DNA from 2 places in the Cupriavidus sp. SW-Y-13 genome. Region 2 is predicted to be linked to the other one. Evidence: riboswitches for the same ligand, from Rfam matches in the RefSeq annotation. Region 2 holds a riboswitch; the other holds the start of a gene.
The links. Region 2 has a riboswitch for glycine ahead of gcvT (glycine cleavage system aminomethyltransferase GcvT). Riboswitches for the same ligand answer to the same signal wherever they lie in the genome.
Positions count from the first base shown of each region.

Region 1: linked by a shared signal. The riboswitch ahead of GA566_RS26515 (D-amino acid dehydrogenase) and the one ahead of gcvT (glycine cleavage system aminomethyltransferase GcvT) in region 2 are both predicted to bind glycine.

Region 1 covers NZ_WHLX01000002.1:2,470,840-2,474,661, reverse strand. Annotated here, with positions in the region: gene GA566_RS26530 (LysR family transcriptional regulator) at 1-436, opposite strand, end outside; gene GA566_RS26525 (PepSY domain-containing protein) at 689-955, shown strand; gene GA566_RS26520 (cytochrome b/b6 domain-containing protein) at 958-1,512, shown strand; glycine riboswitch at 1,571-1,680, shown strand; gene GA566_RS26515 (D-amino acid dehydrogenase) at 1,857-3,122, shown strand; tRNA gene GA566_RS26510 (tRNA-Leu) at 3,334-3,420, opposite strand; gene GA566_RS26505 (diguanylate cyclase domain-containing protein) at 3,505-3,822, opposite strand, start outside.
Region 2 covers NZ_WHLX01000001.1:3,416,596-3,420,417, forward strand. Annotated here, with positions in the region: gene GA566_RS15370 (UvrD-helicase domain-containing protein) at 1-608, opposite strand, end outside; gene GA566_RS15375 (glycine zipper 2TM domain-containing protein) at 921-1,145, shown strand; glycine riboswitch at 1,214-1,304, shown strand; glycine riboswitch at 1,326-1,445, shown strand; gene gcvT (glycine cleavage system aminomethyltransferase GcvT) at 1,531-2,658, shown strand; gene gcvH (glycine cleavage system protein GcvH) at 2,772-3,152, shown strand; gene gcvP (aminomethyl-transferring glycine dehydrogenase) at 3,229-3,822, shown strand, end outside.

The DNA.
Region 1 (3,822 bases), on a different contig from region 2:
CGAAAGCCAGGTCATAGCCATGGCGAACCAGATCGGGCTGGTCCCAACTGACGTCCAACTGCACGCGCAGCGACGGATGCTGCTTCAGCAGCCGGTTCAGCGTGGGCGACAGATGCTGCGAACCCACTTCGTACGGCGTGGCAATCCGGATAGTGCCGCTGACTTCGTCGCTGAACGAGGCGGCTTCGGCACTGATCTCGCGCAGCGCGCCGAACAGGGGTGCAACGCGTTCATAGAGTTGCTGCCCGCGCTGCGTCACACGCACACGGCGCGTGGTGCGCTCGAACAGGCGTGCGCCGAGTTGGCCTTCCAGCCGCGCCACCGCGGCACTGGCCGACGACTTGGGGACTTCAGCCAGCTCCGCACCCTGTGTGAAGCCGCCGCCTTCCACCACTCGGCAGAAGATTTCCCAGTCCTTCCAGTCGCTCGTTTTCATCTGACACCTTATTCGTAGTATTTCTCCGGGAAAACCCTAGCCCGGCGGGCGATTGTCCCACACTACGAACAATGATGAAGTCCACGCTCTTAGTGTGGACATTACGGGACGATGACATCGGGGTGACATTCACAGTAGCGAGCGATGTACTCGGCGCATGCCGTCCACCGGGAAAGCGATGACATGAAACGTGTCTCATTCCAGAATACGATGCGAGACATCGCCCGAATGGGTAAATCGGAGGAGTCATTCATGTACAAGTTCGCAGCCTTTGCCCTCGCTGGCCTATTCTCCTCGGCAGCGTTCGCTGGCGCCAACTGCGCCAAGCACCCCAAGGCCGAATGGATGCCGGAGGCTGACGCCAAGGCCAAGATCGCGGCCCAGGGCTACAACATCAAGAAGTTCAAGGTGGACGGCAACTGCTACGAGATCTACGGCACCACCAAGGACGGCAAGAAGGCCGAGATTTATTTCGACACGAAGACGCTCGACATCGTGAAATCGGAAATCGAGAAGTAAGCATGTCCACGCCGGCGGATCGCATGGAGCGGTCCGATACGCTCGCCGTATGGGATCTGGCCGTCCGCTTCACGCACTGGAGCGTGGCGGCCATCGTCCTGTTCGATATCTTCGATGACTCCGGCGACCGCCTGCACCGTGTGCTGGGCTATGTGGCGGCCGGATTGGTACTGTTTCGGATTCTCTGGGGATTTGTCGGCACCGAGCACGCGCGCTTTGGTGCCTGGCTGCCGCGTCCGGCTGGCGTGCTGCTCTATGCCCGGGCATTGCTGCGTGGCCGCGCGCCGCGCCATCTCAGCCACACGCCGCTCGGCGCCGTGATGATGCTCGCCATGTGGGCGCTGATCCTTGGCCTCGCCGTCACGGGATGGATGTCCCGGCTCGATCCGTTCTGGGGCGAGGACTGGCCCATCGACATCCATCGATGGATGTCGAACACGCTGCTCGGGCTGGTCGTCGTCCACGTAATCGCGGCCATCGCCATGAGCCTCAAGCTGCGCGAGAACCTCATAGCGGCGATGCTCACCGGCCGCAAGCGTCGCGCCTCGGATCGTTGATATCGCTCAATGGACATAGCCGAAATCTTAAAACCTGTGGCATAGTGCCTCACGTTGTCCCGTGATATCGGGAGAGCCCGTGCCAGTCCGACTCGATCCGACAGGCAGCACGGCGCCGAAGGAGCAACCGCCCCGGAAACTCTCAGGCAAAAGGACCGATATCGCCAATGCACTCTGAAGAACCACGGCTCTCACGTCGGCCGCTGGTACCGAAGGAGCAAGCGATGTGTGCCGTCCTCCGCGACCGGCGCCGCGCGAATCTCTCAGGTCAAGGACAGAGGGGGCGTCTATCCGCGCATGGGGCGCGGTGGACTGCCATCCCTTGACGTCCTCGCGACCTTCTCATGAAAACCATTGCAGTGATCGGCGGCGGTATTACCGGCGTCACGACCGCTTACGCCCTCGCCAAGCGCGGATTCTCCGTCACGCTCTTCGAACGCCATCGCTATGCGGCCATGGAGACATCGTTCGCCAATGGCGGACAGCTATCGGCATCGAACGCCGAAGTCTGGACGCACTGGTCCACGCTCGTTAAGGGTGTGAAGTGGATGCTCCGCAACGATGCGCCGCTGCTGGTCAACCCGCGCCCTACGTGGCACAAGTTGAGCTGGTTCGCCGAGTTCATCGCGTCGATGCCGCACTATCGCAGCAACACCGTGGAGACGGCGCGGCTTGCCATTGCCGCACGCCAGCACCTGTTTGCCTGGGCGGATGCGGAAGGTATCGATTTCGATCTGAAGCGGCGCGGCATCCTGCATATCTATCGCAACAAGTCGGGGTTCGATCATGCCGGGCGCGTGTCGACGCTGCTGGCCGAAGGCGGACTGGAGCGGCGCGCGGTCACGCCTGCGGAGATGCGCGATATCGAGCCGACGCTGGCCGGCAAGTTCTACGGTGGGTACTACACCGAGAGCGATGCCACCGGCGATATCCACAAGTTCACCAGTGGGCTCGCGGCGGCCGTGCAGCGGCTGGGCGTGACTACGCTATACAACCAGGACGTGCGCACGCTATCGACCACAGGCCGACGCGTCACCGTGGTATCCGCCGAAGACGGTCTGCCCTCATCGCGCGAGTTCGACGGCATCGTGGTGTGCGCTGGCGTGGCGAGCCGCACCTTTGCGCAGCAGCTTGGCGATCGCGTCAACATCTATCCGGTGAAGGGTTACTCGATCACGGTCAACCTGAACGATGCCGAGAGCCAGGCCGGCGCGCCTGTTGTGAGCCTGCTCGATGATGAAACCAAACTGGTCACTAGCCGGCTGGGTGTCGATCGTTTTCGGGTGGCGGGCACGGCGGAGTTCAATGGCATCAATCGCGATATCCGCGCCGATCGCATTCGTCCGCTGATCGACTGGGTGCACGCATGTTTTCCTGCGGTGAGCACACGCAGCGTCGTGCCCTGGGCCGGGCTGCGCCCGATGATGCCGAACATGATGCCGCGCGTGGGCAGGGGTCATGCGGCCAATGTGTTTTACAACACGGGGCATGGGCATCTGGGATGGACGCTGTCAGCGGTGACGGCCGAGATGGTGGGAGATGTGGTGCGGGGGGCTGGGGCTGAGGTGGTGGTGGCTGGGGGCGAGGTGGGGGGTAGTGCGGTTGCCTGAATCGCCTGATGGTGTGCTCCCCTCTCCCGCATGGCGGGAGAGGGGTTGGGGGAGAGGGCTGGAGGTACAAATTGCTACGTGGTCGGCAAGCAGAGCCTCCGGCCCTCTCCCCCGCCCCTCTCCCATTTCATGGGAGAGGGGAGCAAACCAACAGCATTTGGGGCGCACAAATGAAAAACCCCCGCTCTTACGAGCGAGGGTTTATCTGAATTGGTGCCCAGAAGAGGACTCGAACCTCCACAGTGTTGCCACCGCTAGGACCTGAACCTAGTGCGTCTACCAATTCCGCCATCTGGGCTTCGTATCGCTGCATTGCTGCGTCGATGCGAGCCGCGAATTCTACAGAAGACTTGGCAATTTGCAAGCCCTTTTCGCGCGATGGTCACAATCCGGTGTTTTGCACGCCGAGGGACAGGCTGCCGTCGAGCACATACCGGTTACGCCCCGCGCGCTTGGCGCGGTACATCGCGCTGTCGGCGCGGTGCAGCAGTGGCTCCAGGCGAGGCGCCTCCGGCAGTGTGCAGACGGCGCCCACACTGATCGTCACGAAGGGCTGCACTGGCGTGCCGTTGTGCGGAATGCCAAGGTCTCGCACCGATGCCACCAGCCCGCGGGCAACACTGCGTGTCTCGTCCACGTTCGAATTCGGCAGCACCACGGCGAACTCCTCGCCGCCCAGGCGCGCGCAGAACTGGTCGTC
Region 2 (3,822 bases):
CGCGCGAACAGTTCGGCCGGGAGCCGGATCAGATCGTCGAAGTCCACCGCCTGGTACGCATGCAGCGTCGCCACGTACGCGCGATAGACCATGGCGGCCTGGTGCTCGTCGGCCGTGGCGGCCTGCGCGAGCGCGGTCTCGGGATCGACCATGCCGTTCTTCCACAGCGAAATCGTGCTCTGCACGCTGCGGATCAGTTTCTTGTCGGTGGTACTCAACTGCTCCTGCACGAGTCCGAAGCAGTCGTCCGAATCCATGATCGAGAATTGCGGCTTCAGGCCCACATGCTCGGCTTCCATGCGCAGAATTTGCACGCCGAGCGAGTGAAACGTACAAACGGTCAGCTGCTTGAGTGGAATACGCTTCCCTTCGCGCGTGGTCTTTCCCTCCATGAGCTTGCTGATGCGCTCCTGCATCTCCTTGGCCGCCTTGTTCGTGAACGTGACGGCAGCAATGTGACGCGGCTCGAACCCCTTGTCCTCGATCAGATGCGCAATTTTCTGCGTGATCACGCGCGTCTTGCCGGAACCCGCCCCGGCCAGCACAAGGCAAGGGCCGTCCAGATAGCGAACGGCTTCGGATTGCGCGGCGTTGAGTCCGTGGGTCATGGGGCGGGAAGAGGAAAGCGGGGACGAGAACCGGGAAGGGCGGAAATGCCGAACTCGGCACGCGGTCAGCCACGCGCCGAAGGCGACGATGCTACCACGCGGCAAGGTGGCTGACAGGGCCTGTCGGAGGGTGTCCGACGGCACCCGTTTCACGCTGGTAACAATCGTAAATCGGGCGGGCCCTGCCTGGTGACGGGGCATGGAGTTTGCCTCTCTCCCGTACGGCCGAGCAGGTTGGCAGTCACAACGGTGCACGGCAAACCTTCCGGATATCGGAACGTATCGGAATCCATTCGAATCAAGGAGCCAATCATGAACACCCTTCGCACGCTCTCGAAAGTCGCGCTGATCGGCGCTACGCTGGTCGGCTTTGCCGGTTGCGCGGACATGACGCCGAAGCAACGGAATACCGCCATCGGCGCCGGTGCGGGCGCGCTCGGCGGCGCGGTGCTGACCAACGGCAGCGCCTTGGGTACGATCGGCGGCGCGGCTGCCGGTGGCGTCATCGGCAATGTCGTAACCAAGGACAACCGCTGACCGAACGGGGGGACCGCAGCGCGCGACGGGACGGTTTGACAAAGCCAGACCGCTCCCGTACATTCACGCGCATCTGACCGGGAGAGCGCGCATCACGCATTGCGCCGCCGAAGGGGAATCACCCGAAAACTCTCAGGCACCATGGACCGGTCGGATCGGCATGCAACATGCACACGATGCATGCCGCACTCTGGAGAGCGACATCCGCCGCAGCTGGAAGGCCGGCGAGCATGTCCACCGAAGGGGCGCACGGAGCCACGGCTTCGTAATCTCTCAGGTATCGAGGACAGAGGGGTCATCCGCCGCAGCGGACTGGTTGCACATTGGTGCGGCCGGCATGCGGCGGGTGACCCTTTTTTCGTTTTCGAATTGCCCGAGGATATCCATGACGCTCCAGGCCACGCCCCTCAACGCCATTCATCGCGCCCTCGGCGCCCGCATGGTCGATTTTGGCGGTTGGGACATGCCGGTCAACTACGGCTCCCAGATCGAGGAACACAACGCAGTCCGCTCGGACGCCGGCATGTTCGACGTCTCGCACATGTGCGTGGTCGATCTCCATGGCGCGAACACCCGCACCTTCCTGCGCGGCCTGCTGGCCAACAACGTCGACAAGCTCCAGACACCGGGCAAGGCCCTGTATTCCTGCATGCTCGACGAGAAAGGCGGTGTCATCGACGACCTGATCGTCTACTTCTTTGCCGAGGATTATTTCCGGCTCGTGGTCAATGCGAGCACGGCCGTCGGCGATATCGAATGGATCCGTTCGCGCAACAGCGAGACCGGCAGCGGCGTGACTATCAACCCGCGCCGTGGTGACGTGGCACCAGCAGGGTTCAGCGCACTGGCCATCGTCGCCGTGCAGGGTCCGAACGCACGCGCCAAAGTCTATGCAGCCTTCCCCTCCACCCAGCCCGCCGATGCCCTCAAGCCATTCAACGCGCTGGTCGTGCAGGACCCGGCCATGGGCGAACTGATGGTGGCGCGCACGGGCTATACCGGCGAAGACGGCTTCGAACTGGTGGTGCCGGCCGAGAACGTCGCCGGTATCTGGGAAAAACTCGTGGCAGCCGGTGTGAAGCCTGCCGGCCTGGGCGCACGCGACACCCTGCGCCTGGAAGCCGGCATGAACCTGTACGGCCAGGACATGGACATCCATACGTCGCCGCTCGACGCCGGGCTGTCGTGGACGGTCGATCTGCAAAGCGAACGCGACTTCACCGGCAAGGCTGCGCTGACCGCTGGCGGCCAGAAACGCGCGTTCCTGGGCCTGATCCTGCGCGACAAGGGCGGCGTGCTGCGCGCGCACCAGAAAGTCGTCACCGCATCCGGCGACGGCGAAATCACCAGCGGCACATTCAGCCCGTCGCTGTCCCAGTCCATTGCCTTTGCCAGTCTGCCGAAGGACATCGTGCCGGGTGCGGAAGTCCAGGTAGAGATCCGCGACCGCAAACTGACCGCGACTGTGGTTAAACTGCCGTTTGTGCGCAATGGCAAGGCACTCGTGAGCTGAGGCATCGGCCCCCGCTTCACACCAACGGTCGCCCTTCCACCCGTTCCGCTCGAGCCCACATGCCGCGGGCGGGTGAATGAAACAAGAAACACACTGTATCCCGGAGAACCCTCATGAATTTCCCCGCTGACCTGAAGTACACCGAGTCGCACGAATGGGTGCGCGTCGAAGCCGACGGCACGCTGACCATCGGCATCACCGACCACGCACAAGACGCGCTGGGCGACATCGTTTTCCTGGAACTGCCCGAAGTGGGCAAGTCGGTTGGCGCAGGCGACGCGCTGGCCGTGGTGGAGTCCGTGAAGGCGGCTTCCGACATCTACGCCCCGGTGGCCGGCGAAGTCATCGCCATTAACGACGCGGCTTCGGCATCGCCGGAATCGGTCAATGCCAACGCCTTCGACGCGTGGCTGTTCAAGATCAAGCCGGCCAACGGCGACGATGTGAACGGCCTGATGAACGTCGACGCCTACAAGGCCAGCGTCGGCGCCTGATCGCGCTGATTGTCCGATGCCGCGCGTGGCGGCAGGCTGACCACCTGCCCCGCGCGCTCCACGAGATTTCCTTGCCATGAACGCCCCGTTTCCCATGAACGCTGCCGCCCAAGCTGCACGGCCCACGCTGGCCGAACTGGAGGCGCGCGACGCCTTCGCCGCCCGCCATATCGGGCCCGATACCGCCGAACAGCAGCACATGCTCAAGCTGCTCGGTTTCCACAGCACCGCCGCGCTGATCGATGCCGTGGTGCCTGCCGCCATCCGTCGCCGCGATGGCATGTCGCTGGGCGAATTCACCGCCCCGCTGACCGAGGAAGCCGCGCTGGCCAAGCTGCGCGGCCTGGCCAGCAAGAACCGCGTGCTCAAGAGCTTCATCGGGCAGGGGTACTACAACACGCTCACGCCCGGGGTCATCCTGCGCAACGTGTTTGAAAACCCGGCGTGGTACACCGCCTACACCCCGTACCAGCCTGAGATCTCGCAGGGCCGTCTCGAAGCCCTGCTGAACTTCCAGCAGATGCTGACGGACCTGACCGGCATGGACATCGCCAATGCGTCGATGCTGGACGAAGGCACCGCCGCCGCCGAAGCCATGACGCTGCTGCAGCGCGTCAACAAGCATGCATCGAACACGTTCTTCGTGGCCGACGACGTGCTGCCGCAGACG